Regions from separate parts of the Methylobacterium indicum genome, predicted to be linked through region 1. Evidence: predicted binding sites of a transcription regulator. Region 1 holds the regulator's gene; the other holds the start of a gene.
The links. The regulator LexA, encoded in region 1, represses DNA repair genes until DNA is damaged. The targets are predictions, from matches to a motif close to TGTTCNNNNTGTGTTCNG.
Positions count from the first base shown of each region.

Region 2: a site for LexA is predicted at 11,067-11,084, ahead of miv_RS29325 (ATP-dependent helicase). Genes of this name have one in related genera too.

Region 1 covers NZ_AP024145.1:1,419,189-1,434,630, reverse strand. Annotated here, with positions in the region: gene miv_RS06625 (PAS domain-containing protein) at 1-562, shown strand, start outside; gene uvrB (excinuclease ABC subunit UvrB) at 607-3,405, shown strand; gene lexA (transcriptional repressor LexA) at 3,627-4,379, shown strand; gene miv_RS06610 (NCS2 family permease) at 4,594-5,949, opposite strand; gene miv_RS06605 (molybdopterin-dependent oxidoreductase) at 5,940-8,687, opposite strand; gene miv_RS06600 (FAD binding domain-containing protein) at 8,684-9,508, opposite strand; gene miv_RS06595 (hypothetical protein) at 9,803-10,693, shown strand; gene miv_RS06590 (DMT family transporter) at 10,722-11,726, shown strand; gene miv_RS06585 (putative bifunctional diguanylate cyclase/phosphodiesterase) at 11,881-14,169, opposite strand; gene miv_RS06580 (PepSY domain-containing protein) at 14,813-15,442, opposite strand, start outside.
Region 2 covers NZ_AP024145.1:6,328,762-6,344,203, reverse strand. Annotated here, with positions in the region: gene miv_RS29375 (glycosyltransferase family 4 protein) at 1-937, shown strand, start outside; gene miv_RS29370 (polysaccharide biosynthesis C-terminal domain-containing protein) at 1,036-2,466, shown strand; gene glcE (glycolate oxidase subunit GlcE) at 2,571-3,749, shown strand; gene miv_RS33575 (VOC family protein) at 4,000-4,194, shown strand; gene miv_RS29355 (metallophosphoesterase family protein) at 4,276-5,175, shown strand; gene miv_RS29350 (CDC48 family AAA ATPase) at 5,348-7,624, shown strand; gene miv_RS29345 (L,D-transpeptidase) at 7,750-8,334, shown strand; gene miv_RS29340 (FAD-binding oxidoreductase) at 8,422-9,840, opposite strand; gene miv_RS29335 (thioesterase family protein) at 10,084-10,647, shown strand; gene miv_RS29330 (hypothetical protein) at 10,682-10,933, opposite strand; gene miv_RS29325 (ATP-dependent helicase) at 11,096-13,453, shown strand; gene miv_RS29320 (PhoH family protein) at 13,835-14,551, shown strand; gene murJ (murein biosynthesis integral membrane protein MurJ) at 14,651-15,442, opposite strand, start outside.

The sequences.
Region 1 (15,442 bases):
GCCGCATGCGAGCCCGGTTCGCGTCGCCTCCTGGGAGATCATGAGCCTGACCGGCGTCACCCAGCAGGCGTTCCAGGAAAACTGGACACTGATCTTCGCGCCCGAGGAGCGTGCCAGGGCCGACCACGAGATCAGCGCGCGGTTCGCCGCGGGGCGTCCCTTCGCGGTCGAGCAGACCCTGGCCCTCGCGCGTGGCGATCGCGGCCTGTTCCGCAGCGTTGCGGTCCCGGTCCGCGGCGATGACGGGCGGATCGAGACCTGGGCCACCTTGAACGGCCGGGTCGACGGGCCCCGGCCGGTGCCGTCCGGAATCGTGCGGCAAGGCCTGGAACAGGCGGTGCAGGCCGCGCATCTGCGCGCCGCCCGGGGCCTCGTCGGCTGGTCGATGGCCGATCTCGCCGGGGCGAGCGGCCTGTCCCTCTCCACCGTCCGGCGCCTGGAGGAGGGCGGCGAAGGGCCGGCCTCCCGCAGCCGCCACGCCGCGGTCGCCGCCCTGCGCCGGGCCGGCATCGGCTTCGTGGTCATCGACGGGGATACTCTGGCGGTCGTCAAGGTGCGGTGATCCGGGCTCTTTCCGGGCCCGGCACGGCTTGCCATATCTGCCGCATGCCCGCCCCGAAGAAGCTCCGCCCGTCGACCGGCAAGGCCTCGAAGCCCGAGCTGAAGCCGCTGGACCCTTTCCTCGCCGAGTTGCTGAACCCGGCGCTGAACCGCGACCGCCTGCCCGTCGTCGAGCCGCCCCCGCCCGAGCCGCCCAAGCGGGGCCGCCCGCGCAAGGATGCCGCGGCGGCGAAGCCAGCGCCCGGCCCGGTCTCGGAAGCGAAACCCGCGCGTCGCACGAAGCGGGCCGAAACGTCGGCTCCCGACGGCTTCGGCGAGGCGCCGCAGGCCGCCTTCGCGCACGGCACGGCGGCGGATGTCGATCCCAGGCTCGCCCAGGCCCTCGGCCTGCGCGAGCCCGAGGCCGCCGGCGGCCTCGATCCGTCCGAGGCGGTGGAGGAGCGCGGGTCGCTGGCCGCCGAGGGCGTCTCGGCCACGGTCGACGCGCTGACCAAACTCCTCACCGAGGGCAACCCGCTGTTCAAGAACGGCGAATTGTGGCGTCCGCACCGGCCCGAGCGGCCGCAGAAATCCGAGGGCGGCGTCCCGTTCCGGCTGAATTCCGAGTTCACCCCGGCCGGCGACCAGCCCCGCGCCATCGCCGAGCTGGTGGCCGGCATCCAGGGGCAGGAGCGCGATCAGGTGCTCCTCGGCGTGACGGGCTCGGGAAAAACCTTCACGATGGCCAAGGTCATCGAGGAGACCCAGCGCCCGGCCCTGATCCTCGCCCCGAACAAGACTCTGGCGGCGCAGCTCTACGGCGAGTTCAAGAGCTTCTTTCCCGACAACGCAGTCGAATATTTCGTTTCCTACTACGATTATTACCAGCCCGAGGCCTACGTCGCGCGCTCCGACACCTTCATCGAGAAGGAATCCTCGATCAACGAGCAGATCGACCGGATGCGCCACTCGGCCACCCGGGCGCTCCTGGAGCGCGACGACGTCATCATCGTCGCCTCGGTGTCGTGCATCTACGGTATCGGCTCGGTCGAGACCTATACGGCGATGTCGTTCACGGTCTCGCTCGGCGAGAAGATCGAGCAGCGCCAGCTCGTCGCCGATCTGGTGGCTCTGCAGTACAAGCGCATCCAGTCCGATTTCGCCCGCGGCACCTTCCGGGTCCGCGGCGACGTGATCGAGCTGTGGCCGGCCCACCTGGAGGATCGCGGCTGGCGCATCGGGCTGTTCGGCGACGAGATCGAGGCGATCTCCGAGTTCGACCCGCTGACCGGCAAGACCCTCAACACGCTGAAATTCGTCAAGGTCTACGCCAACAGCCACTACGTGACGCCGCGCCCGACCCTCCAGCAGGCGGTGAAGGGCATCAAGGACGAGCTGAAGTGGCGGGTCGAGGAGCTGACCCGGATGGGCCGGCTGATCGAGGCCCAGCGCCTGGAGCAGCGCTGCACCTTCGATCTCGAGATGATCGAGGCAACGGGGGCCTGCAACGGCATCGAGAACTATTCGCGCTACCTCACCGGCCGCAAGCCCGGCGAGCCGCCGCCGACCCTGTTCGAGTACCTGCCCGACAACGCGCTGGTCTTCACCGACGAGAGCCACGTCACGGTCTCGCAGATCGGCGGCATGTACCGGGGCGACTTCCGCCGCAAGGCGACGCTCGCCGAATACGGCTTCCGGCTGCCCTCCTGCCTCGACAACCGCCCCCTGCGGTTCGAGGAATGGGACGCGATGCGCCCGCAATCGATCCACGTCTCGGCGACGCCGGCGAAGTGGGAGCTGGAACAGACCGGCGGCGTCTTCGCCGAGCAGGTCATCCGCCCGACCGGCCTCGTCGATCCGGTGATCGAGGTGCGCCCGGCCCGCTCGCAGGTCGACGACCTGCTCGGCGAGGTGAAGGAGGTGGCCGCCGCCGGCTACCGCACCCTCGTGACCACGCTCACCAAGCGCATGGCCGAGGACCTGACCGAGTACCTGCACGAGAACGGCGTGCGGGTGCGCTACATGCACTCCGACATCGACACGCTGGAGCGGATCGAGATCATCCGCGACCTGCGGCTCGGCGCCTTCGACGTGCTCATCGGCATCAACCTCCTGCGCGAGGGCCTCGACATCCCGGAATGCGCCCTCGTCGGCATCCTCGACGCCGACAAGGAGGGCTTTCTGCGCTCCGAGACCTCGCTGATCCAGACCATCGGCCGCGCCGCCCGCAACGCCGACGCCCGCTGCATCCTCTATGCCGACCACATCACCGGCTCGATGGAGCGGGCGATGGCCGAGACCGAGCGCCGGCGCAAGAAGCAGCTCGCCTATAACGAGGAGCACGGCATCACGCCCCAGAGCGTGAAGCGCAACATCTCCGACATCCTGGAGAGCGTCTACGAGCGCGACCACGTCCAGGTCGATACGGGGCTCGCCAAATCCGCCGTCACGGTGGGCCACAACCTCAAGGCCGTGATGGCCGATCTCGAGAAAAGGATGCGGACGGCGGCCGCCGATCTCGACTTCGAGGAGGCGGCGCGCCTGCGCGACGAGCTCAAGCGGCTCCAGGCGACCGAGCTCGCCATCGCCGACGATCCGATGGCCGAGCAGGCCGACGTCGAGCGCGAGGCCGGCCGCTTCGGCGCCAAGCGCAAGCGGCGCGGCGCGGAGCCCTTGGGCTACGGCCCGGGCGGCAAGGGCACCTCGGACGAGGGCACCCGCATCCGCCAGCCCGACCTCGACGACATGGGCCCGGGCACCGACCGCGAGGTGCCGTTCTCCTATGCCGAGCGCCCGACCGGCCGCTCGACGCAAGGCTTCCCGGGCCAGAAGCCGAAATACAAGGGGCGCAAGGGCCGGGGCTGAGGCCCATGCAAGAGGCCGGTGCGGTGGACAGTCCCCGCGCCGGTCGGACCCCGCGCGGGGCACGGCTCATCGTCCGTTCGACCCGCGATATCCCCGTCTATCACCCCGGTTGCTGCGGCCGCGCGCCGCTTTCTCGAAGCCGCTTGCGGAACACTTGCGGAACGCTTACCATGTTCGCGATTTGTTTCCGGAGCGCGGCAGCGCGGGGATGAGAGTGTCACATGCTCACGCGTAAGCAGTTGGACCTGCTCCGCTTCATTCAGCAGAGAATGCGCGAGACGGGAGTCCCGCCGTCCTTCGACGAGATGAAGGACGCCCTCGACCTCAAGTCGAAATCGGGCATCCACCGCCTGATCACCGCCCTGGAGGAGCGCGGCTTCCTGCGCCGCCTGCCGAACCGGGCCCGGGCGATCGAGGTGATCCGCATTCCCGACACGGTGACGGGGCCGGCGACGGCGACGGCGACGGCGCCCGCGGCCGGGGCCGAGGTGGTGCGGTTCAACCCGAGCGTCGTCGAGGGTGGGCGCGCCCACGAGCCGAAGCGGCCCGCCGGCATTCCCGCCATGGCGACCGCCTCGGACGAGAACGGTCACTCGGTCAGCGTGCCGGTGATGGGCCGGATCGCCGCCGGTACGCCGATCTCGGCGATCCAGAGCCAGAGCCGCACGGTGGCGATGTCGCCGGACTTTTTGGCCAGCGGCGAACACTACGCCCTGGAGGTGCGCGGCGACTCGATGATCGAGGCCGGCATCCTCGACGGCGACCTCGTGGTGATCCGCCGCCAGGAGACCGCCAATACCGGCGACATCATCGTCGCGCTGATCGACGACGAGGAGGCGACCCTGAAGCGCCTGCGCCGCCGCGGCTCGTCGATCGCGCTGGAAGCCGCCAACCCGGCCTACGAGACCCGGGTGCTCGGGCCGGACCGGGTGCGGATCCAGGGCCGGCTGGTGAGTTTGGTCCGGAAGTACTGAGAGGTCTTCCAGTCAGGCGCTGAAACCCTCCCCCCTCTGCGGGGGAGGGTGGACCCTGCGTCATTAGGGGCCGGGAGAGGGGCAGCGCGACGCTGATCCAGGGAGTGCCCGTCAGAACGGTTCAGTCTTTTCCGGAGGCGGCGTCCCCTCTCCCGCCCCGCTTCGCGGGGCACCCTCCCCCGCAGAGGGGGGAGGGTTGGAGCGGTAGCGCCCGTCAATGCGCGCTCCCCGTCGCCACGAACTTGAACAGGAACACCGCCGCGATCACCCACACCACCGGCTTCACCTCCCGGAACCGCCCGGTGAGCAGCTTGATCACCGCGTAGGTGATGAAGCCGAAGGCGACGCCGTTGGCGATCGAGTAGGTGAAGGGCATCAGAAGTGCCGTCACGCAGGCCGGCAGCACCTCGGTCAGGTCGTCCCAGTCGAGATCGACCAATTCGTGCAGCATCAGGCAGGCGACGTAGAACAGGGCCGGGGCCGTGGCATAGGCCGGGACCGAGCCGGCGAGCGGCGCGAAGAACAGGCAGGCCAGGAACAGGACCGCCACCGTTGCGGCGGTGAGCCCGGTGCGGCCGCCCTCCTCGACGCCGGACGCGCTCTCCAGATACGCCGTGGTGCTCGACGTGCCGAGCAGCGAGCCGACGAAGATCGAGGACGAATCCGCCATCAGCGCCTTGTCGAGGCGCTCCATCTTGCCTTGGGTAAGCAGTCCCGCCCGGTTGGCGACGCCCATCAGCGTGCCGGTGGCGTCGAACAATTCGACGAGGAAGAACACCAGGATCACGTTGAGCAGGCCGCCCGACAGGGCACCCTTGATGTCGAGGGCGAACAGCGTCGGGGCGATCGAGGGCGGCAGCGAGGCGACGCCCTGGAAAGTGTTGTCGGCGACGATGAAGCTCAACGCCGTGACGGTGAGGATGCCGGCGAGCAGCGCGCCGCGGATCTTGCGCACCGAGAGCACCGCGACGATCAGGAAGCCCAGCACTGCCAGCACCGCGCTCGGCTTGTGCAGGTCGCCGAGCGTCACGAAGGTCGCCGGGCTCGCCGCCACCACGCCGGCGCTCTTCAGCGCGATGATCGCGAGAAACAGCCCGATGCCGACCGTGATGGCGATGCGCATCGATCGCGGGATGCCGTCGACGATGATCCGGCGTAGCCCCGTCAGCGTGACGGCCATGAAGCACAGGCCGGAGATGAACACCGCGCCGAGCGCCGCCTGCCAGGTGTAGCCCATCTGGAGCACCACCACGTAGGCGAAGTAGGCGTTGAGCCCCATGCCGGGCGCGAGCGCGATCGGGTAGTTGGCGTAGAACGCCATCACCAGCGAGCCGATCGCCGCGACGAGGCAGGTCGCGACGAACACCGCCCCCTTCGGCATCCCGGCATCGCCCAGGATGTTGGGGTTGACGAAGACGATGTAGGCCATCGTCAGGAAGGTGGTGAGCCCGGCGAGCAGCTCGGTGCGTATGGTGGTGCCGTGGGCCGAGAGCGCGAAGGTGCGCTCCAGGAACCCGCCTCCGGAGGAACCGGTCGGCCGGGTCAGGCCGTCGTCGCGCTTCAGGTCCATCGCTCCTCCTCGCCGCTCTGGGTCGTGGTGCTGATCTGTCGGAAGATCCGGTCGGGCGCGAACGGCGTCGCGGTCAGCCGCGCGCCGGTCGCGTCCCGGATGGCGTTGGCGAGCGCCGCCGCCACGGGGTTGAACGGGCTCTCGCTCATCGACTTGGCGCCGAGCGGCCCGACCGCGTCATGGGTGTCGGCGAAGATCACCTCGGTGCGCGGCACGTCGGCGAGGGCCGGGATGTGATAGGTGCGGAAGGTCGGGGTCGCGACCCGGCCCCCGGCGTCGATCGCCAGGTCCTCGTAGAGCGCCGCGCCCAGCGCCTGGGCGACGCCGCCCTCGATCTGGCCGCGGCACTGGACCGGGTTCATCACCCGGCCGGCATCGGCGGCGTGGACGCTTCGCAGAATCCGCACCTCGCCGGTCTCCGGCCGCACCGCGACCTGGAAGCCCTGGACGTTGAACGCCACCGAGCGCGGGCTGCCGTCGGCGTGCCCCGCCGCCTCCGCGGGGCCGAGATCGGCGAGCCTCACCCGGGCGTCTCCCGCGCTCACGCCGTCGCCGTCGAGCCGGCAGGCGGCGGGATCGACGCCGAGCCGGGCGGCGGCGCGCCTCCGCAGCAGCGCGGCCAGGCTGTCGGCGGCGCGCCACGTCGCCTGGCCGGCGACCACGATGCCGGTGCTGCCATAGGCGCCGGTATCATGCCCGACCGCGTCGGTGTCGCCCTGGCGCAGGACGATGCGGTCCGGCGTGGTGGCGAGAACCTCCGCGGCGATCTGGCCGTGCACCGTCGAGGTGCCGTTGCCGAACTCCACCGTGCCGACATGCAGGACGTAGCGGCCATCCGCGAGCGCGATCCGCGCCTCGGCGAAGTGGCCCCGCGGCGGGATGGTGTCGATCATCGACAGCGCCATGCCCGATCCCGTGCGCCAGCCCGCCGGGGCGGGGGGAGGGGGCTCGGCCAGGGACGCCGCGACCGCGTCGAGGCATTGGTCGAGGCCGTAGCTGCCGTACCGGACGTCGTGCGGCTCCAGGCTCGTCGACACCATCGGGTCGCCGGGGCGGACGACGTTGCGCCGCCGCAGCTCGAACGGGTCGAGGTCGAGCGCGCGGGCGAGCTCGTCCATGGCGGATTCGACCGCGAAGATGGTCTGGCTCAACCCGTAGCCGCGAAAGGCGCCGGCCGGCAGGGTGTGGGTGTGGACGGCATAGCCGTCGACCCGCTTGTTGGCGCAGCGATAGACCGCGATCACCTCGTTGCAGCCGTGATGCAGCACGCCGCCGGCATGGTTGCCGTAGGCGCCGGTATTCGACAGCACCTGGAGATCGATCGCCGTCAGGGTGCCGTCGGCCCGGGCGCCGAGGCGCACCCGCACCCGCATCGGGTGGCGGGTGGTGGTGGCGGTGAACTGCTCGGTGCGGGTCAGCTCCCAGCGGACCGGCCGGCCGGTGGCCAGCACGGCCAGCGCCACCAGATCCTCGGTCAGCATCTCCTGCTTAGCCCCGAAGCCGCCGCCGACCCGGCCGCACTCGACCCGGACCTTTTCGCGCGGGAGATCGAACAGGGCGCAGAGGGCGTCGCGGGTGAGGAACGGCACCTGGGTGCTGGAGCGGAGGACGAGGCGCCCGTCCGGGTCGCGCCAGCCCATCGCCGCATGGGTCTCCAGATGCGCGTGCTGGATCCGCTGCGAGCGGTAGGTGCCCTCGTGCACCACGTCGGCGGCCGCGAGACCGGCGGCCACGTCGCCGATCTCGCCATGCGCCTCGGCGGCCAGGTTGGGATGGGGATGGAGCGGCGGCGCGTCCTCGCCCGTCGGCCGCGCGCCGTGGACCAGGGGGGCGTCGGGGTCGAGCGCCCGCTCGGGATCGAGGCAGGCCGGCAGCACCTCGTAGTCCACGATCAAGGCCCGGCAGCCGGCGGCGGCGGCGGCCTCCGTCTCGGCGAGCACCGCGGCGACGCGCTGGCCGACGAAGCGCAGGACCGGATCGAGCACCCGCGTGTCGCTGGCATCGTCGCCCGGGTTCTGGTGCCGGCCCGTGGAGAAGAGCCGGTCCGGCGCGTCCGCATGGGTCAGCACCCGCACGACGCCCGGCACCGCCAGGGCCGCCGCGGTGTCGATGCGGACGATCCGCGCATGGGGATGGGGCGAGCGCAGCACCTTGAGATGGAGCGCGCCCGGCAGGTCGCGGTCGAGGGTGTAGCGGGCCCGCCCGCTCACCACGGCGGCGCTGGCCGGGGCCGGGGGGCTGTGCCGGCAGGGCGCCGTCGGCGATCCGTCCACCCCCGCGGCGGCGTCGGCGATGCCCGCGATCGCGTCCGCGATCGACCGGTAGCCGGTGCAGCGACACAGGTTGCCCTTGAGCGCCGCCGGCAGGTCGCGGCTCTGGCCCTGGTCGAGGGCGGCCGCCGTCATCACCATGCCGGGGGTGCAGAACCCGCACTGGAATCCTTGCGCGGCGACGAAGGCCGCCTGGACCGGGTGGAGCGCGTCCGGCACGCCGTCCCCGGGCGCGCAGGGGCCCGCCAGGCCCTCGACCGTGGTGACCTGGCGCTCCGCCGCCCGGAAGGCCGGCACCAGGCAGGCATGAAGCGGTTCGCCGTCGAGATGGATCGTGCAGGCGCCGCAATCGCCCGCGTCGCAGCCCTTCTTGACCCCGAACCAGCCGAGTTCGCGCAGCAGGGTGCGCAGGGATTGGCCGGGCCGGGGCGCGACCTCGTGGCTCGTGCCGTTGACCGTCAGTCTCATGCGCGGCCTCCCGCGAGCTCGGCCCGGGCCTCCTCGGCGAGGAGGCCGGTGACGTGGCGGCGCCAGTCGGGCGCGCCGTGGACGTCGTCGTACCAGAGCCCGTCGGGGATCGCGGCGGCAAGCGCCGCCTGCAATGTCTCGGCCGAGGGCGGGGCGGGCCGGTCGATCCGCACCGGGCGCCGGGTCGCGGCCGTCACCGTGAGGGCGAAGGCGCCGGCGGAATCCAGGGTGGCGATCACCAGGGCGCCCGAGCGGCCGTTGGGGCTGAGCGAGATCCGCCGGAAGGCGGTGCGGCGGCCGAGGGCGGCCGCCGGCAGGTCGATGCGGCGCAGGATCTCGCCGGGGCGGAGCGCCGTCTCCTGCGGCCCGAGCACCAGATCGCGGACGGGGAGGCGCCGCTCGCCGCCCTCCGGCGTCCAGATCAGCCCCACGCCGTCGAGCGCGACCGTCAGCGCGATCATCGGCCCGGCCGGCAGCGCGAGGCACAGGTTGCCGCCGACGGTCGCGGCGTTCCAGACCTTGAACGAGCCGAGGAGCGCCCGGCAGCACTGGCCGACGAGGGGCGCCGCCCGGAAGGCCGGCGGCAGCGCGAGCCGGTCGAGGGCCGCGATGGGGCAGGTCGCGGCGATCCGCACGCCTGCATCATCCACCGCGAGCGGCTCCCAGCCGAGGGAGGGCAGGTCGATGAGCCGGGCGATCCCGTCCTGCGGCTCGGAGAAGAGCCAGGTCCCCCCGGCGAGCCAGGCGTCGCCCGGCCGCCACGCCGGCAGCGCGTCGCGGGCGCGGGGGGCCACCACCTCCGTGATGCTGTCGAGGTCCATGCGTCGTTCCCGCGATCCTCCGGGGCGCGGCCCCGGGCGGGGCCTGCCTCACCATAAGGCAAGATCCTGTCCAGCGCGGCTGCGACGTGGCGGCGGCCGCGGTCCGGGCCGCCCGGGCCCCGTTCCTGAGCCGGCGAACATCCTTTTACGAGGGCGCGTTAACTATTTGTCAGCAATCCGTTTGACTTTAATAGGTCATTAATACATTTTTCGCGCATACCGGACGATGAACAGGTCGGCGCCATGTCTACCCTTAGCAAGATTACTTTCGATCACGCGGTGCCGTCCGCAATCATGACGAAGGACATGGCGCCGCGCTCCCCGAGCGTCATCGACGCTCCCGCCGCCGCGTCGGAGGCGGTCGAACTGGTATCGGCCAGTTCGCACCAGCGGCAGGACGGGCCCGCCGCCCGGTCGGGCAAGTCCGGCGGCAAGTCCAGCGGCAAGTCCGGCCGCAAGTCGGCGGCTTCGAAGCCCGTCGATGCCGACGCGGTCATCAAGGCGTTCAACACCTGGGCGTTCAAGCGCGAGCAGCCCGGCAACGCCGAGCGTCTGGTGCCGATGGTCGAGGCGGCGGCCGAGGCCGGGCGTCCGATCGAGTTCGTGCTCTACTGGGGCAAGGGCCCGCGCGCCGAGATCGCCGCGCCGGACCTCGCCTGCCTCGACTATCTCGGCCAGCTCGCCGAGCGGGTGCGCCAGGTCTACGCTCCGGGCGCGGTCTTCCGGCTGATCTTCACCGACACCCACGCGACGCTGAACGGGCATCCGGCCGCGGCGATGAATGCCTATTTCGACGCCATCGATGCCGCCGCCCAGGCCCGCGGCTTCGCCAGCACCCGGCTCAGCGACGTCGTCGCCTTCGCCCGGGAGATCGGCGCCGCCGCCGCCGAGGAGGAGCCGTCCGGCGAGATCCTGGCGAGCCTGATCGCCTGCGCGGCCAAGTGGTACCGCGGCGAGGGCTCCACCGAGCAGGGTGCCCTCGACTACCACCGCATGAACATGGTCGAGAAGCGCGCCGTCGCGGCGGCCTTCCCGGAGGCGGTCTTCGTCACCTTCAACGGCAGCGAGTTCCGCGACCTGTTCCCGGCCACGATGCCGATCTTCTACATGTACTCCCTGCGCCGCGGCGTCGGGGTGAAGCCCTGGTTCATGGACGCCCACCCGGTCGCGCAGACCTCCGCCTGATCCGGCGACGGCCTCGGAGAGCCCGACCATGCAGAGCGCCGCCCGCCCTCAGGCCGCCGATCGTCCCGCCGTCACCGGCCGTCCCGCCGACAACGTCCCCCTCGGAATCGCGCTGATGATCGGGGCGACGGTGCTGCTGACCCTATCGAACGCGTTCTCGAAGCACCTCGTCGCGCATTATCCCGTCGGCGAGGTGATGTTCCTGCGCTCCTCGATCGCCTTCGGGCTGGTCTGCGCCTTCATGCTGCCGGCGACCGGTCTGTCGGTGTTCCGCACCGCCAAGCCCGGCGCCCACGTCGCCCGCGGCCTGTCCCAGGCGATCTCGCAGACGCTGACGGTGCTGGCCCTCGGCCTGATGCCCCTCGCCGGAGTGACGGCGATCGGCTTCTCGGCCCCGCTCTTCGCCGCCGTGGTGGCGATCCTCTGGCACAAGGAGGCGTCGGACCCGGTGCGCTGGGCCGTCCTGGTGGTGGGCTTCCTCGGGGTGCTCGTGGTGACCAATCCGGGCGCCGACTCGCTCCAGGTCGGCGCCCTGTTCGCGCTCGGCAATGCCGTGATGTACGGCACCGTCACGGTGGCGGTGCGGGGCATGGCCAAGACCGAGAGGCCCGGCACCCTGCTGATCTGGCAGATGGCCGTGATGACCGCCGCGCACGCGGCGCTGCTCGCCTTCGGCTTCCGCTGGCCGAGCCTGCCCGACGCCGCCCTGTTCGGGCTGCTCGGCGCCTCGAATGTCGGCGCGCAGTATCTCTGGACCCGGGCCCTGTCCGCGGCGCCGGCCACCGCGGTGTCGCCGTTCTACTACCTGATGCTGGTCTGGGGCATGGCCCTCGGCTACCTCGCCTTCGGCGAGGTCCCGAACCTGCACCTCGTCGTCGGCGGCGTGATCGTGGTGGCGGCGGGCGCCCTGCTCCTGTGGCACGAGACCTGGACGCGCCGCGGCCGCTCGCCCCTCGGGCTCCCCGGTCGGGCGGTGGGGCGGGCGATGCACCGGTGGGCGACAGCGCTGCGCCGTAAGCCCGCGACGCGCTGAAGGGCCTGCCCCGCCGGGGCCGTCAAAGGACGAAAAGCCGGAGATCCGCCGTGTCGGACCTCCGGCTTTTCGTGTGCCGTCCTCTCCCGCGCGCGACCGGGCTTTGCCGTTCGCGCCGTCGATCCCGGGTCGTGCCGCCCCGATGCGGGACGGATCAGGCCGCCCGCGTCGTCGCGCGCCGGTCCTCGGGGCGCCAGCGGGTGATCAGGGCCTGCGCCTCCTCGGCCGGAACCGGGCGGCTGAACAGGTAGCCCTGGACCTCGTCGCAGCCGAGCAGCGACAGGACGTGCTGCTGGTCGGCTGTCTCCACCCCCTCGGCGGTGGTGCGCATGCCGAGCGCCCGGGCGATGTCGATGACCGCCCGGATGATCGCGGCGTTCTGGGCTCCGGAGCCGAGCCCGGTGACGAAGCTGCGATCGACCTTGATGCGGTCGAACGGGAAGCTCCTCAGGTAGTTGAGCGAGGAATAGCCGGTGCCGAAATCGTCCATCGCGACGCGCAGGCCCAGCGCCTTGAGGTCGCGCAGGATGGCGAGCGTCGCCTCGCCGCTGTCGAGCAGCATCTGCTCGGTGATCTCGAGCTCGAGGCGGTGGGCCGGCAGTCCGGTGCGCTCCAGGACCCCGCGCACCATCCCGACGAGGTCCGGGCCGGCGAACTGCACCGGCGACAGGTTCACGGCGATCTTCAGGCGGTCGGGCCAGGTCGCGGCCTTGCGGCAGGCCTCGGCCAGGGACCACTCGCCGATGGCGTGGATGAGGCCGCATTCCTCCGCGATCGAGATGAAGGTCGTGGGCGGGACGTTGCCCCGCACCGGGTGGCGCCAGCGCGCCAGCGCCTCGAACCCGGCGATCTCGCCGGTCTTGAGGACGACGGAGGGCTGGTAGTGCAGCTCCAGCTCGCCCCGCTCGATCGCCCGGCGCAGGTCGGTCTCGAGCTGGCGCCGGTCGTCCAGCCCCTCGCTCATCTGGCGGTCGTAGAACTGGAAGGTGCCGCGCTTGCCCGCCTTCACGGCGTAGAGCGCGAGATCGGCGGCGATCAGGATGTCGTCGGCATTCGCGCCGTCCTCGGGTCCGACCGCGATGCCGATGCTGACGCTCGAGCGGATCTGGTGGCTGCCGATCTCGAAGGGCGGCAGGACCACCTCGGCGATGCGCGCCGCGAGGGTCGCGAGATCGGCCCGGTCGCCGACATGCGGCACCAGCAGCGCGAACTCGTCGCCGCCCAGGCGCGCCAGGACCTGGCCGGGCGCGAGCGTGGCGGCCAGCCGCACGGCCACCGCCTGGAGCAGGTCGTCGCCGATCTTGTGGCCGAGGGTGTCGTTGACGATCTTGAAGCGGTCGAGGTCGAGGAACAGCACCGCGTACCGGGCGCTGCCGGGGGGGACCCCCTTGGCGGCCACCGCCTCGAGCGAGGCACGGAACACCCGGCGGTTCGGCAGGTCGGTGAGGGGGTCGAGCGAGGCCAGGCGCGCGACCCGGGCCTCGGCCTCGGAGCGCTTGGCCTCGATGCGCAGGAGCTTCTCCACCGCGATCCCGACGAGGAGGGTGATCAGCGCCGCCGCGATGGCGTCGATCCGCAGGGTCGCCTGGGCATCGCGGTAGATCTCGGCCTCCGGCACGCTGACGCTCACCCAGAGCGGCTGCTCGCGCACCTTGCGGATCGTCACCAGCCGCGGCTCGGCCCCGTCGGGCATCGCGAGGGTGAAGGTGCCGGAGCGGCCCGAGCGGATCTTCTGGTAGGTCTCGGTCCGAGAGAGGTCGGCGCCGACCCCGAAGCCGCCGCCGGCGCCGCCGCTCGAGCGCACCACCCCGTCGCTGCCGATCAGCGAGATCGAGGCCGGGCTGCCGAGGTCGATCTTGTCGTAGAACTGGGTCAGATGGCTCGGGTTGAGCGAGGCCACCACCACGCCGCCGAACTGGCCGTCCGGCCCGAGGAAGCGGCGGCTGAACTGCACCGAGACCCGGCCGCTCGCCCGTCCGATCACCGGCCGGCTGATGTAGAGGGCGTCGTCCGGGTTCTCGACCTGGGCGCGGAAATGGTCGCGGTCGCTGAGGTCGGTGGCCGGCGGCGGCTGCGGGCCGACATTGGTCGCCCGCATCACGCCGTCGCGCCCGATGATCGCCACCTGCACGATGATCTCGCTCAGGAGGTCGGTCGTGTTGACGATCGTACCGTAATCCTCCCGGCCGGCGCGGCTCTCGATGCTGCGCCGCATGTAGAGCAGCGCCTTGTCGATCTCGCCGATCGAGCGCAGCACGTTCTCCTCGAACACCATCGCGAAATTGTGGGTGGTGCGCTCGGAATCCTGCAACGCGCCGCGCAGGTCGTTCACGTGCTTGGCCGCGACGCCGAGCCAGAGCAGGAGCACCACGATCAGGCCGAGGATCACCGGCCCGCGGCGCTCCGCCAGGAACCTGGGAAATTGCTTGAGGTACACGGCCATCCCGGCTCGTCCAGCGGTGTCAGTCCGCCGATCATGCGCCGTGAAAGTTATCGGGATCTGAATCCGATCATCCTATTCCGACATTTTCGCGTGCTGGTCCAAAGGCATAGCTTGCGACGACGAGGTTTTCGGGTCCGATCTGCTTGGTCTATCCGGTGCCGCTGCGCGGTATAGCTTCGTCCGTCATGGTTCAGACGGGCAGGATTGTTGCACCATGCAGGTCATGGCGTGCGTTCATCGACGCGGTCAAAGTCGAGAGCTGGAATTGCAACCATTGGTAGCGATTGTTTCAGTGCCTTCGTTCGCGTTGTAGATCGACGGGCGGGTGCATCGCGCGCCTTTCGTCTCGATGTCATGCCCTCTCGCCAGTCGATCGTGCGTCATGCGATGCATCGCCTGCGATCCTGCCCGTCCCGATCCGCGGCCAGGCGAGCATCATCCTGGAAACGATTTGGCGACCGATCCGGCCGGGCTATGAGCGTATTCACATGAATAGAAAAATGTCTGCCAGAGGCATCCAGGCGATCCAATGGTATCCGGTCCCTGGCGAAGGCTTTGAACATTGCCGCGCGCGTGGCCAACTCTCCGTGTGATTGCCGATCGTGCCGATAACGGCCGCGATCGGCCGGCAGGGTGTGCCACGTCAAGCGCGCCGGCGGCGCAGGCGGCGCCAGCCGAGGACCGTGCCGCTCGTCGCGATGACGAGGCCCAGTGCGGACAGGGCGACGATCAGTGCGAGGCGCAGGGGCGGGTTCCGGGCCAGCGGGCCGGCATCGAGGGTATGGAGGGCATCGAACAGCCAGCGGTTGGCCCGGCCGCTGCGATCGGTCCGTCCCAGGATCGCCCCGGTGGCGGGATCGAGGTGGAACCAGGTGCCGGCCGGATCGTCGAAGGCGAGGCGCAGGACCGGCAGCGTGGGTGCGCCGTGGCGGTCGTACCAGTACGCGTCCGGTGCCTCGAGCCGGGTGACCGATCGCAGCCGCGCCCCCGGCAGCATCGCCCGGGCGGCGGTAACGATCGCCTCCGGGGGGAGCGCGGTGCCGCAGCACGGCGCCGTGCCCCCCGGGCCGGAGGCGAGGATGACGGGCCGCCCGCCGATCCAGGCGAAGTCGAGCGCGACGGTGCCGGCGGGGGCCCGCGCCAGGGCGTCGAGGCCGAGGGGGAAGATCGGTGCCGTCTGCCCGGCATAGGCCGCCCGCATGGCGGCATCGGCGCCACGCGGACCGAACCAGCCGCGCGGGTTCATCGACAGCCAGCCGCTGAGGAGGAAGGT
Region 2 (15,442 bases), 1.6 Mb from region 1:
CTGGGCCAAGGCCCTGTCGCCCTCGATCGGCCCGGTGCTGCGGGGCACGGCCGCGCCGGTGGTCTACACCGCGCACGAATACTACCTCGCCTGCCCCAATGGCGGTTTCTACGACTACCCGGTCGCCGCGACCTGCCACCGGGTTCCGAACGGCCCGGCCTGCCTGACCCACAACTGTGACTCGCGCACCTATCCGCGCAAGCTCATGCGCGTCGCCCGCCACGCCCTGATGCGCCGCACCGGCCTTGTCGAGGGCATCGACGCGATGATCACCATCAGCCGGCTGCAGCGCGAGGTGCTGGCGCCCTACCTGCCCGCGACGACGCGCTACTTCGACGTGCCGAACCCGGTCGACGTCGCGCCCCTCGGCCACCGCGCCGGCCCGCCCGGCGACTTCGTGTTCGTCGGCCGCCTCTCGCCCGAGAAGGGGCCGCAGATCTTCGCCGAGGCGGCGCGGCTCGCCGGGGCGCGGGCGGTCTTCGCGGGCGACGGGCCGGCCCGGGCCGAGCTGGAGGCGCGCTACCCCGAGGCGTCGTTCCTCGGCTGGCAGAACCCGGACCAGGTGAAGGCGGTGCTGCGCGGAGCCCGCGCGCTCGTCTTCCCGTCGGTCTGGTACGAGGGCCAGCCCCTCACGGTGCTCGAAGCCCTCGGCCTCGGCACGCCGGTGATCGTCAGCGACGTCTGCGCCGGCCGCGAGGCGGTGCGCCACGGCGAGAGCGGGCTGTGGTTCCGCTCCAACGATCCGCGCTCGCTCGCCGACGCCATGGGCCATCTTACCAACGACGCCACGGCGCTCCGGATGGGACGCGCCGCCTACGACCTGTTCTGGGCCGATCCGCTGACGCTGGAACGCCACCTCGACGGGCTGGAGCGGGTCTATCGCGACGTGGCCGGGGAGGGTGGGCAGGAGCGGCCGATGGCGCGGGCGGTGGGGTAGGCTCCCGCTTCCTTCCAATCGACAGACGGCGCGGGATTTCTCGTCGACCTCAGCGGACCCACGCCGCATCGCGGCCCCTCGAACGAGCACCCACTGCAATGGCGGTCATCGCGGCCTTCGTGGTCAATGCGGTCCTGAACCTCGCCCTCGGCCTACTCATCGCGCAGATCCTGGGGCCGGCGGATTTCGGCCGCTTCGCCCTCGGCACGGCCGGCGCGGTGGCGCTCAACACCCTGCTGTTCGAGTGGCTGCGCCTCTCGGCGACCCGCTTCTACTCCGAGCGGGTCCGGCAGGCCGAGCCGTGGATCCGCGCCATGCTCGACCGGGCCTACGCGGCCACCGCGATCGGCCTCACGGGCGCGGCGCTCCTGGCCCTGGCCGGCCGGCCCGTCTTCGGCGATCCGGCTTTGCTCGCGGCGGCCTCGGCCGGGGCGGCGGTCGGCATCGGGCTATTCGACTACCAGGCGGCGCTGGCCCGTGCCCGCTTCGCCGGCGGGCTCTACCTGCGGCTCGTCCTGGTCAAGAACGGCCTCGCCCTCGTGATGATGGTCGGTACCGCCTGGGCGACGCGGGACGCCGCCGCGGTGATGCTCGCCGGGGGCCTGAGCCAGTTCCTCGCCGCCCTCGTCGTCCATCGGGCACTCAGCGATCCGCCGACCCCGCACGAGACGGCCCGCCGCCGCGAGGCCGTCCGCCTGTTCATGGCCTACGGCCTGCCGGTGGTCGCCGCCAACGTCGTCTACCAGCTGATGCCCTTCGCCAACCGTTCGGCGGTCGCCGCCGCGGCGGGCTTCGCCGAGGCCGGCTACTTCTCGCTCGCCGCCGATATCGGCGGGCGGATCTTCAGCACGCTGGGGGCCGCCCTCGACCTCCTGCTGTTCCAGATCGCGGTCCTCGCCGCCGAGACCCACGGCCACGAGGCCGGCGAGGAGCAGGTCGCCCGCAACGGCGCCGTCGTGCTGGCCCTGATCCTGCCGAGCGCGGCGGGATTCTGGGCCGTCGCCCCGGCGCTCGAGGCGATCGCGGTGCCGGAAGCCTATCGCGGCCACTTCGTGGGCTACACGCTCCTCCTGCTGCCGGGCCTCGTCGCCCTGGCGCTGATGAACTTCGTCCTCAACCCGATCTTCCAGATCCGCCGCCGCACCCTGCCGCTCGTCGCGGCCGGCGCCATCGGGGCGCTGGTCAACCTCGTCGCCGCTCTGGCGCTCACCGCGTCCTTCGGCCCGGCCGGCATCGCCGCGGCGCAGTCCCTCGGCTTCGTCGCCGCCCTGCTGTTCCTCGGCCTGCGCGCGCTGACCGGACCCGGCCGCCTCCGGATGCCCTGGCGCGATCCCGCAGCCATCGTGCTCGCCACGGCGGCAATGACCGCGGCGCTCCTGCCCCTGCGCGGCCTCGCGCCCTGGCTCGCCCTGCCGGCCTGCATCGGCGTCGGCGGGCTCGTCTACGGGGCCCTGGTCTGGCGCTTCGACATCGCGGGCCTGCGGAGCGCGGTGCTCGCACGCTTCGGCCGAGGGGTCCCGGCGGAGTAGAGGCCTTTGCTTCGAACTCGATGCGTTGCAGCGCGCCCCGCTTGCAACCCGCTCCCGTTGCCCGCAATGATCCGCGCCCGATCCGCCCACCGAGCGAACCCGCGATGAGCACCTACCAGCCCCGCAGCGAGGCCGAGGCCGCGATCCTGATCGGCGAGGCGGCGGCGCGGCGCGAGCGGCTGCGGCTCGTCGGCGGCGGCACACGGGCGGGGATCGGACGGCCTGCGCAGGACGAGGCCACGCTCTCGGCGGCGGGGCTCACCGGCATCACCCTGTACGAGCCGGCCGAGCTGGTCATCGCGGCCAGGGCCGGCACCCCGCTCGCCGAGGTCGAGGCGCGGCTCGCCGAGGGCGGCCAGATGCTGCCCTTCGAGCCGATGGACCATCGCCCGCTGCTCGGCTCGGCCGGCGAGCCGACGATCGGCGCGGTCGCCGCCGGCAACGTCTCGGGTCCGCGGCGCATCGCCGGGGGCGCCGCCCGCGACAGCCTGATCGGCGTGCGCTTCGTCAACGGGCGCGGCGAGGCGGTGAAGTCCGGCGGCCGGGTGATGAAGAACGTCACCGGCCTCGATCTCGTGAAGCTGATGGCCGGCTCCTGGGGCACGCTCGGCTTCCTCACCGAGGTCACCTTCAAGGTGCTGCCCGTGCCCGAACGCACCGCGACCCTGGCCCTCGCCGGCCTCGACGACGCCCGCGCCGTCGAGGCGATGAGCCTCGCCCTCGGCTCGCCGTTCGAGATCACGGGTGCGGCCCACCTGCCGGAGGGCATCGACGGACCGGCCCGCACGCTCCTGCGGATCGAGGGTTTTTCGGCCTCGGTCGATTACCGCCTCGGCCAGCTCACCCGCCTGCTGCGCGGCTTTGCAGCCCCCGAGACGGTGGAGGGGGAGGCGGCCGCCGCCCGGTGGCGCGCCGTGCGCGACGTCCTGCCCTTCGTCGGCGGCGGCGAGGCGGTGTGGCGCCTCTCGACCGCGCCGGGGCGCGGCCCCGCCGTCACCGCGGCGATCGCCGCGTCGCGCCCGGCGCGCTGGTTCTACGATTGGGGCGGCGGCCTCATCTGGCTCGCCACACCGGCCACCGGCGATGCGGGCGCGGCGGTCGTCCGGGCGGCCCTCGCCCCCGGCGGCCACGCGACGTTGGTTCGGGCGCCCGAGTCCGTGCGCGCCGCGGTGCCGGTCTTCGAGCCCCTGTCCGAGCCGCTGATGCGGATCACCGCCGGCCTCAAGGCGGCGCACGATCCCGCCGGCCTGTTCAACCCGGGGCGGATGTACGCCGGGATCTGAAGTCGTATTTCCATCGCCGAGGGAGCGGCCCGCCGGCCATGAGCGTCATCTCGCATGTCTGCCTCGGCACCGCCGACCTCGCCCGCGCCATCCCTTCTACGCGGCCCTGTTCGAGGAGCTGGGCCTCCGGCTCCGCTTTCACGAACCGGATAACGGGTGGGCCGGCTGGATGCCGTGCGACGCCGACCGACCCCTCGTGATCGTCGGCCGGCCGTGGGACGGCGCTGCCCCGAATCCGGGCAACGGGCTCATGACGGCGCTGACCGCCCGCTCGCGGGCCAGCGTCGATCGTTGCCACGCCCTGGCATTGGCGGCAGGCGGCACCTGCGATGGAGCCCCCGGACTGCGGCCGCATTATCATCCGGCCTATTACGGCGCCTATTTTCGCGATCTCGACGGCAACAAGCTCTGCGTGGCGTGTCACGAGCCCGAAGGGGGTGTGTGACGGCCCGGTCCGCTGCTACGGGAGGGCCGCCGCGACATCCGTGAAGCGGACCTGATCCTCGCTCATGCGTTGCTGCCCTCGATGACCTTTCGCCTCGCCCACCTCACCGATCCGCATGTCGGCCCGCTGCCGCGCCCGCGGCTGCGCCAGCTGATGAGCAAGCGCGCCACCGGCTGGGTCAACTGGAGCCGCGGCCGCAAGCTCACCCACGACATGGAGATCCTGGCTGCCCTGGTGGCCGACCTGCGCGACGCCGCGCCGGACCACATCGCCTGCACGGGCGACCTCTGCAACATCGGCCTGCCGAGCGAGTGGGAGACCGCCCGCACCTTCATGGAGGCGCTCGGCGAGCCGGGCTTCGTCAGCTTCGTGCCCGGCAACCACGACGCCTACGTGCGCGGCTCGCTGAAGGGCCTCCTCGACGCGGTCGGCCCCTGGACCCGGGACGATGCCGGCCGCGACAAGGTTTTTCCCTACCTGCGCCGCCGAGGACCGCTGGCCCTCGTCGGGCTCTCGTCGGCGATCCCGACCGCGCCCTTCGTGGCGAGCGGGCGCCTCGGCTCCGACCAGATCCGGGCTGCCGAAACAATGCTCCAGGACCTCGCCGCCGAACCCGAGCGGCCGTGCCGGGTGGTGATGATCCACCATCCGCCGCATGTCGGCGGCGCCAAGGCGGGGCGCAACCTCACCGACGCCCACGCCTTCGAGGCGATGATCGGGCGGGTCGGCGCCGACCTCGTGCTGCACGGCCACAACCATGTCGGTTCCGTCGCCTTCGTGATGTCGCCGGGCGGGCGGCGCGTGCCGGTGATCGGCGCCCCCTCGGCCTCCGCCCGGGGCGGGGCGCTCAAGCACTGCGCCGGCTACCACCTCTACGAGATCGAGCGCACGGCGACCGGCTTCTCCCTCACCGCGACCCTGCGCGGCCTTCTGCCGGAGGGCGGCCTGGGCGATCTCGGCACACTGACCCTCAAGGGCTGAGAGGTCCCGGTCGATCTTCAAGGCCTAACCCGCTCCGCAACATTTCAGGCGAGCGGACGTTCTCCCGCCGATGCGCGGCCGGTCCCGGCGGCGCCGGCGGTGCGGCGGCGGATCAGGGCCGCCGACGGTGGGTCGGCCGAGGTGCCGGCTCCCGAGGAGCGAGGTCACCCGGATGGCGGACGAAGCAGGCGACGTCAGGGCGCAGGTCGCGAATGCGCGGGCCGAGGATGTCGGCCGGGGCGTCGCCCGGGTCGGTGCATCGGTGCTCCAGAGTCTCGGCCTCCAGGAAGGCCAGCCGATCGAGATCATCGGCAAGCGCCACACCACGGCGCTCGCCATCACGCTCGGACAGGAGGACGAGGGCCTCAGCATCATCCGCCTCGACGGACTCCAGCGCGTCAATGCCGGCGTCGGCTCCGGCGATCACGTCGAGATCCGCAAGGCCGAGGTGCGACCCGCGACCCGGGTGGTGCTGGCCCCGGCCCAGAAGAACCTGCGCCTGCAGGGCTCGGGCGAGGCCCTGCGCCGGACCTTCTACCGCCGGCCCCTCGTCGCCGGCGACGTGATCTCGACCTCCGTGCCCTCGCGCTTCAAGAGCGAGGAGGTGCCGGAGGAACTGCGGCAGATGTTCAACATGCCGGCCTACGGCCTGCAGGAGATCCGCCTCGTCGTCGTCTCGACCCAGCCCGCCCGCGGCATCGTGCAGATCACCGCCGAGACAGAGGTCGAGCTGCGGCCGCTCTACGAGGAGCCGAAGGAGGTCCGCCGGGCCGACGTCACCTACGACGACATCGGGGGCTTAGGGACCACCGTCGACCAGGTGCGGGAGATGGTCGAGCTGCCGCTCCGCCACCCCGAGCTCTTCCAGCGCCTCGGCATCGATCCGCCGAAGGGCGTCCTGCTCTACGGGCCCCCCGGTACCGGCAAGACCCTGCTCGCCCGGGCGGTGGCGAACGAGACCGAGGCGCAGTTCTTCCACATCGCCGGCCCCGAGATCATGGGCAGCCAGTACGGCGAATCCGAGCAGCGCCTGCGCCAGATTTTTTCCGAGGCGCAGCGCAATGCGCCGGCGATCATCTTCATCGACGAGATCGATTCGATCGCCCCGAAGCGCGAGGAGGTCCGCGGCGAGGTAGAGCGGCGCATCGTGGCCCAGCTGCTGACCCTGATGGACGGGCTGGAGCCGCGCCAGAACATCGTGGTGATCGGCGCCACCAACCGGCGCGACGCCATCGACGAGGCCCTGCGCCGGCCCGGTCGCTTCGACCGCGAGATCATCATCGGCGTGCCCGACGAGCCGGGCCGGCGCGAGGTCTTGACCATCCACACCCGCGGCATGCCGCTGGGCGACAATGTCGATCTCGACGAGATCGCCCGGACCACCTACGGCTTCGTCGGCGCCGACCTCTCGGCGCTGGCCCGCGAGGCGGCGATGGACGCGCTGCGCCGCGTCCTGCCGCAGATCAACCTCAAGGAGGGCATCCCGCCCGAGATCCTGGAGACGCTCCAGGTCTGCCGCGAGGATTTTTTGAATGCGCTCAAGCGCGTTCAGCCCTCGGCCCTGCGCGAGATCATGATCCAGGTCCCGAACGTCACCTGGGACGATGTCGGGGGCTTGGGCGACGTGCAGACCAGGCTCCGCGAGGGCGTCGAGCTGCCCTTGCGTAACCCGCAGGCCTTCCGCCGCATCGGCATCCGCCCGGCCAAGGGATTTTTGCTGTTCGGCCCGCCCGGTACCGGCAAGACCCTGCTCGCCAAGGCGGTGGCCCGGGAGGCGCAGGCGAACTTCGTCGCCACCAAGTCCTCCGACCTCCTCTCGAAGTGGTACGGTGAATCCGAGCAGCAGGTCTCGCGGCTGTTCGCCCGTGCCCGTCAGGTCGCCCCGACGGTGATCTTCATCGACGAGATCGATTCGCTGGCGCCCGTGCGCGGCGGCGGCCTCGGCGAGCCGGCCGTGACCGAGCGGGTGGTCAACACCCTCCTTGCCGAGATGGACGGCCTGGAAGATCTGCAGGGCGTGGTGGTGATGGCCGCCACCAACCGGCCGAACCTCGTCGATCCCGCGCTCCTGCGCCCGGGCCGCTTCGACGAGCTGATCTACGTGCCGGTGCCGGGCATCGCCGGGCGGCGCCACATCCTGGGCATCCACACCCGCGCGATGCCGCTATCCGACGACGTCGACCTCGACGGGCTCGCCGAGCGCACCGCCCGCTTCACCGGGGCCGATCTCGAGGACCTGACCCGCCGCGCCGGCCTGATGGCTTTGCGCGAGAACCTGACGAGCGAGCGGGTCACGCAGGCCCATTTCGACGCGGCGCTGCGCGAGACCCGCGCTTCGGTGACGCCGGAGATGGAGCAGGATTACGAGACCCTGCAGCGGACCCTCAAGCAGGAGGGGCCGCAGCGCCAGCCGATCGGCTTCATGCCGCTGCGCCAGGCGGCGGAATAGCCAAGTCGGTCTTCGGCCGGCCTGTGGCGCGGATGCACCATGGGCCGGCCGGCGATTGTTTCCGCCCTGTTTTCGCCACAGCCCGGCGGCCAACCCGTTCGACGTTAACCGAACGGGAGGGGACGATGACCCGACTGACCGCGCCGCGGCGCCTGCTGACACCGCTCGTGACGGCGGCCACGCTTCTGACCCTGGCCGCGCCGGCCCAGGCCATCAGCCTGCTCGACCGCGGGCCGATCGCCGACTTCCTGACGGTCTTCCGCCAGCAGGGCGTGCCGCGGCAGACCATCGGCTGGAACAGCCCCTACAAGCCCGGCACGGTGGTGATCTCGACCAGCCAGCGCCGGCTCTACTACATCCTGCCGAACCAGGAGGCGGTCCAGTACGGCGTCGGCGTCGGCCGCGAGGGCTTTTCCTGGTCCGGCACCAAGACCGTGACGATGAAGAAGGAATGGCCGGCCTGGCGCCCGCCCGAGCAGATGATCAAGCGCCGCCCCGACCTGCCGCGCTACATGGCCGGCGGCAACGACAACCCGCTCGGGGCGCGGGCGCTCTATCTCGGCTCCTCGCTCTACCGCATCCACGGCTCGAACGAGCCGGAGACCATCGGCGCGGCGGTGTCCTCGGGCTGCATCCGCATGACCAACCGGGACGTGATCGACCTGTACGACCGCGTGAAGGTGGGGACGAAGGTGGTGGTGCTGCCGTAGGGGTTGTTGGGTTGTCGTGGAGCGAAGCGGCTGGATCGGCGCGAACGCCGACAAAGCCGCTTCGCTCCAGGCGGGAGGCGCGGCGGCCTACACCGCCACCACCTTCCCCGGATTCATGATGTTGTCCGGGTCGATCGCCCGCTTCAGCACCCGCATCAGGTTCAGAGCCTCCGGCCCGTGCTCCTGCTCCATGAAGCGCATCTTCTTCTGGCCGATGCCGTGCTCGCCGGTGCAGGTGCCCTCCATGGCGATGGCACGGGCGACGAGGCGCTCGATGAAGCCGGTGACGCGGGCGATCTCGTCGGGATCGTCCATCATCACGAGCGGCGAAGTGTGGAAGTTGCCGTCTCCCACATGGCCCGCGATCGGCGCCGTGATGCCGGTCGCGACGATGTCGCGCTTGGTCTCGTCGACGCATTCGGCGAGCCGCGAGATCGGCACGCAGACGTCGGTGGCGATGACGCGCGCGCCCGGCCGCATGCCGACCGCCGCCCAGTAGACGTCGTGGCGGGCCTGCCAGAGGCGGGTGCGGTCCTCCGGCTTCGTCGCCCACTCGTAGGGCCCGCCTTCGAACTCCGCGGCGATCTCGCCGAAGCGCTCGGCCTGCTCGCGCACGCTGGCGTCGGAACCGTGGAACTCGACCAGCAGGAGCGGGGTCTCGGGCAGGGTGAGCTTCGAATAGGCGTTGCAGGCCGCGACCTGGACCTCGTCGAGGAGCTCGATGCGCGCCACCGGCAGGCCGGACTGGATCGTCACGATGACGGCGTCGCAGGCCGCCTTGATGCTCGGGAACGGGCAGACGCCGGCGGAGATCGCCTCCGGGATGCCGGCGAGCTTGAGGGTGAGCTCGGTGATGATGCCGAAGGTGCCCTCCGAGCCGACCATCAGCCGGGTCAGATCGTAGCCGGCCGACGTCTTGCGGGCGCGCGGGCTGGTGCGGACGATGTCGCCGTTCGGCATCACGGCGGTGAGGGACAACACGTTGTCCTTCATCGTGCCGTAGCGCACCGCGTTGGTGCCCGATGCCCGGGTCGCCGCCATGCCGCCCAGCGAGGCATCGGCACCGGGATCGATCGGGAAGAACAGGCCCTGGTCGCGCAGGTGCTCGTTCACCGCCTTGCGGGTCACGCCGGGCTGGACCACGCAATCCAGGTCCTCGGCATGGACCGCCAGGACCTTGTTCATCCCGTTCATGTCGATCGAGATGCCGCCATACGGCGCGTTGACGTGCCCCTCGAGCGACGTGCCGGTGCCGAAGGCGACGACCGGCATCTTGTGGGCGGCGCAGACGCGTACGATCGCCTGCACGTCCTCGGTGCTCTCGGCATAGACCACCGCGTCCGGCGGCTGGTTGGCGACCCAGGTCAGGGTGCTGGCATGCTGCTCGCGCACCGCCTGCGAGGTGACGACGCGGTTGCCGAACTGGGCGGTCAGCTCGCGGATCACCGCCTCGACGGTCTCCGGCGACGGGCGCTCGCGCGAGGGGGCGGGGCTCAGGGCGTTCATGGCGATCTCGACTCCCGAAACGATCTGGCGGGCGCCGTGCGCGAAGCGGGTCCCGGCCTCTTGTCGGCCATCCTATCAGGCCGCATCCACCCGGCATATCCGCGGGGGCGGTCACGGAGAAGTGCGCTGCGGGGCTGGCTCCTTGCCCCAAGGTGCAAGGCATGCGGGGGTGCATCCCGGGTCCGAGCATGGTACGTGCCTGGGCGCCCTTGTCATCCCGCGTGCGCCATCGGGAGCCCCACAATGGCAGACGACCGCCCCGCCTCGATCTTCTTCTTCGCGCCGTTCGTGTCGTCTACGATGGTGATCGAGCCGGGATGGATCGATTACAACGGCCACCTCAACATGGCGTATTACCACGTCCTGTTCGACCGGGCGGTGGACGAGGCGTTCGGCGTAGTCGGTCTCGGACCCGACTATCTGGAGAGCGGGCGCGGCACGACCTTCGCGGCCGAGGTCCATGTCCGCTACCGCCGCGAACTGGTGCTCGACGACCCGATCCGGGTGACGCTGCAACTCATCGCCTTCGACGAGAAACGGCTGCACTTCTATTCCGAGATCCGCCACGCGGCCGAGGGCTGGGTCGCCGCCTCGTCGGAAAACCTCTCCCTCCACGTCGATCCGGCGACGCGGCGCGTCGCGCCGTTTCCGGAGGACATCCAGGCCAACCTCGCGGTCATGCTCGGCTCGCATGCCCGGCTGCCGCGACCTGACGATCTCGGCCGGGTGATCGGCATCCCGACCCGCGGCCACCACCGGCCGGACACCATGGCTTTCGCGGCCGGCGGCGCCCGCGTCCGTCACTGACGGCGCGAGGACTCTCCGGCGCGGGACCTGTCCCTCAGCGCCGTACGCCGATCGGGGGCAGGGGGGCCGGCGGCAGGCTCTGCTGGCGCTGGATCTGGCCCTGGATCTGGTTGGTCTCGAAGCGGTTCTGCTGCTGGATGCCGCGGATCTCGCTGTTGCTCTCAATGGAGCGGTTGATCCCCTCGACCCGCTGCTGGGCACGGTTCCCCGGGGCCTGGTTCTGGGCCAGGGCCGGAAGCGGCGCCGCGAGCGCGGCGGCGAGGATCAGGAAACTGTGGGCGCGCATCGGTGTCCTCTTTTGCAGGAGTGTGACCTGTCAGGTGGGGACGACGCGGCGTCTCCTGCAAGGTTCCGCGCCGGACGCTCCGCCCGACGAGCCCCGTCCGCCTAGGCACTCATGCGTCCCCCGCCCTCGACGCCGTTCGCGTTTTGGTCCAGTGATGCCGGCATGACTCGCGATACCGCCGCCGGGACCGGCTCCACCTCGATCTCCGCCCGCGCCCGCGCCGCGGTGGTGCCCCAGGGCGTTTCCTACCTCGACGGGCTGAACCCGGAGCAGCGCCGCGCCGTCGAGGTGACGGACGGGCCGATCCTGGTGCTGGCCGGCGCCGGCACCGGCAAGACCCGGGTGCTGACGACCCGGATCGCCCACCTGATCGCCACCGGCCGCGCCCGCCCCTTCGACATCCTGTCGGTGACCTTCACCAACAAGGCCGCCCGGGAGATGAAGGAGCGCATCGGCGCGCTGATCGGTCCGGCCGGCGAGGGGATGCCGTGGCTCGGCACCTTCCATGCCATCGGCACCAAGATCCTGCGCCGCCACGCCGAATTGGTGGGCCTGCGCTCCGACTTCACGATCCTCGGCACCGACGACCAGCTGCGGCTCTTGAAGCAGGTCATCGCGGCCGCCGACCTCGACGAGAAGCGCTGGCCGGCCCGCAGCCTCGCCGGCACCATCGACGGCTGGAAGAACCGCGGCCTTTCCCCCGAGCAGGTGCCGGCGGGCGAGGCCTCGGCCTTCGGCTTCGGCAAGGGCGGGGGGCTCTACGCCGCTTACCAGGAACGGCTGAAGGCGCTCAACGCCGTCGATTTCGGCGACCTGCTGCTTCTCTGCCTGAAGCTGTGGCGCGAGAATCCGGACATTCTCACCAATTACCAGCAGCGCTTCCGCTACATCCTGGTCGACGAGTACCAGGACACCAACGTCGCGCAGTATCTCTGGCTGCGCCTCCTGGCCCAGGGACACCGCAACGTCGCCTGCGTCGGCGACGACGACCAGTCGATCTACGGCTGGCGCGGCGCCGAGGTCGACAACATCCTGCGCTTCGAGCACGATTTCCCCGGTGCCCTGGTGGTGCGACTGGAGAACAACTACCGCTCGACCGGCCATATCCTGGCCGCCGCCTCGGTGCTGATCGCCCATAACGAGGGCCGGCTCGGCAAGACCCTGCGCACCGACAGCCCGGAGGGCGAGAAGGTCACGGTCACGGGCGCCTGGGATTCGGAGGAGGAGGCGCGCCTCGTCTGCGAGGAGATCGAGAGCCTGCAGGCCAAGGGCCACAAGCTGTCGGAGATCGCCGTCCTGGTGCGGATCTCGGCCCAGATGCGTGAGATCGAGGATCGCTTCGTCCAGCTCGGCCTGCCCTACCGCGTGGTCGGCGGCCCGCGCTTCTACGAGCGGGCCGAGATCCGGGACGCGCTGGCCTACTTGCGCATCGTCGCCAATGGCTCCGACGACCTCGCCTTCGAGCGGATCTTCAACACGCCGAAGCGCGGCTTGGGCGACGCGACGCTCCAGGCCCTGCACGGCCTGGCGCGGCGCGCCAACGTGCCCCTGCTCCAGGCCGCCCGGATGATGAGCGAGACGGAGGAGCTGAAGCCCAAGCCCCGTTCGACCGTGCGCGCCCTGTGCCAGAGCTTTGCCCGCTGGGCCAAGCTCCTGGAGGACCAGCCGCACACGGAGGTGGCGCAGACGATCCTGGAGGAATCCGGCTACACCGAGATGTGGCAGAAGGAGCGCACCGCCGATGCCGCCGGGCGGCTCGAGAACCTGAAGGAACTCGTGCGCTCGATGGAGGAATTCCCGGACCTCGCCGGGTTCCTCGAACACGTCTCCCTGGTGATGGACGTCAACGAGGCCGAGGGCGGCGACCGGGTGAGCCTGATGACGCTCCACGCCGCCAAGGGGCTCGAATTCGACACCGTCTTCCTGCCCGGCTGGGAGAACGGGTTGATGCCCAACCAGCGCGCCCTCGACGAGAGCGGGCGGGCGGGCCTGGAGGAGGAACGGCGGCTGGCCCATGTCGGCCTCACCCGGGCGCGCAAGCGGGCCAAGGTGTCGTTCGCGGTCAACCGCCGCATCCACGGCCTGTGGTCCTCGACCGTGCCGAGCCGTTTCATCGACGAGTTGCCCGAGGCGAGCGTCGACGTGCTCGACGCGCCGGCGAGCTTTTCGCAGGGGCCGTCGCGCTTCGACCGTCAGGCCCCGGCCTTCGGCTCGTCCTATTCCACCCCGGGCTGGCAGCGGGCGCAGGCCCAGACCGCCGGCCAGGACCGCTACGGACAGGGAGGTTTTGGCGGGGGAGGGCGCAACGCCGCCCCCGGTCGGCGCGGGCCGCAGCAGATCGAGGGCACGCTGGTGGCGAAATCCACCGGCACCCCCTCGGCGTTTGAGGTCGGGGCGCGGATCTTCCACACTAAATTCGGGCCCGGCTCGGTGTCCGCGGTCGACGGCAACAAGCTCACCGTTGACTTCGACAAGGCCGGCCGAAAGATGGTCCTCGACAGCTTCGTCCAGCCGGCCTGAGGCCGGGAGGCGAGGCTCTCTCCCTCGCGAGGCAGACGGGAGCGGCAATCAGGTGGCGACCTCGACCGGTCCCCGGATCGACCCGATCCGCCCCCCTTGCGTCAGCCGCGCCGCCGCTGTGTGGTTTTCATCACAATCCGATGCGCCGTGCGGTTCGTTCTCCGTTTCGCAGCGGCATGGTGCGGCGCGACAATTGCCCGTTCATCATCCTCTGCTTACCCTGACGGTCGAAACAGGCGGACTTGTCCACCGCCTGCGTCACCTCCGACCGGAACCGTCGCGGCCTCCCGAGGCTTAGAGTCGTTACAAGAACATAGGAGATCTGGGACACGAGAGGGCACACGATAGTCGGCACCGCAAGTCCAGTGGGAGTGTTGATCCGTGAAGAGACGACGCGCACGACTTGAACTGGTTGATGACCGCCCGATCCGAGTGCACCGCACTCGCTTCGAGGAGGAGCGCAACCCGCCACCGATCCAGCCGATGACGGCCCGCCAGGCCGAATATCTGGACGCCCTCGGGTCCCATCCACAAGTCATCGTCCTCGGCCCCGCCGGCACCGGCAAGACCTACATCGCCGGCACCCGCGCCGCCGACCTGCTGCGCCAGCGCCGGGTCGCCAAGGTGGTCATCACCCGGCCGAACGTGCCCTCCGGCCGTTCCCTCGGCTTCTTCCCCGGCAGCATCGAAGAGAAGATCGCGCCCTGGGTCGCGCCGCTCACCGAGACCATGAAGGAGCGCATGGGCGACGGCGCCTTCGAGATCGCCGTCAAGGCCGGCGACATCGAGGTCGTTCCCTTCGAGGTGATGCGCGGCCGCACCTTCAAGAACTGCCTGGTGATCCTCGACGAGGCCCAGAACACCACCCCGGCCGAGATCAAGATGTTCCTGACCCGGATCGGCGACGATACCCAGGTCATCATCAACGGCGACGTCTCGCAGACCGATCTGCGCGAGACCTCGGGCCTGCGCACCGTGATCCATCTCGTGAAGAGCCGGATGATGCCGATCCCCATCGTGGAGTTCGGTCTCGACGACATTGTGCGCTCCGGCATCTGCGCCGAGTGGGTGCGGGCCTTCGAGGAAGCGCGGGTGTGATCCAAGCAGCCTGCCCGGTCGCCAGGATCGGGCAGGCTTCTTCGTGACGACGGACCGCCGGGCCGGCCGATCCAGCCCGCCCACGCGGCGTTTCCCGCCTCACACCCGCCGCAGCCGCACCCCGAACAGCCGCAAGGCGACCAGCAGCGTCGCCGCGTAGGCGACGAGCCCGGCCACACCGAGCACCGTCAGCACCGCGAGGTCGCGGAAGCGCGGCAGGGCCGGCATCAGGCCGTCGATCAGCGGCAGGCCGCCCAGCGTGCAGCCGGCGAGCACGATGCACGCGGCGAGCACCCCGCAGGCGGTGACGATCAGCGTGCGGCTCGGCGCGGTCCAGCTGCGGCCATAGGCGAGGCAGAACAGGATCAGCACGTTCACCCACACACCGGCGGCGGTGGCGAGCGCGAGACCCATCACCCCGAGCGGTCCGGTGAGCATCACCTTCAAGCCCACATTGACCGCGACCGCGGTCAGGGAGGCGACGACCGGCGTGCGGGTGTCCTGGCGGGCGTAGAAGCTCGCCACGATGCTGCGGATCAGCACTGCCGCCGGGAGCGCCAGGCCGTAGGCGGCCAGCACCGCCCCCGACCGGGCGGCGGCCTCCGCATCGAACGCGCCGCGCTGGAACAAGGCCGTCATGATCAGGTCCGGCACCAGCAGGAACGCGACCGCGAACGGCGCCGAGAGGGCGAGCGAGAAGCCGGTGGCGCGGTTCTGCGCCGCATGTGCCCCGTCCTGGTCGCCCGCGGCGACGCGCCGGCTCATCTCCGGCAGCAGCACGGTGCCGGCGGCGATGCCGATGACCCCGAAGGGCAGCTGGTAGAGCCGGTCGGCGTAGTACAGCGCCGAGACCGCGCCGGTCGGCAGGAAGGAGGCGATGATCGTGTCGGC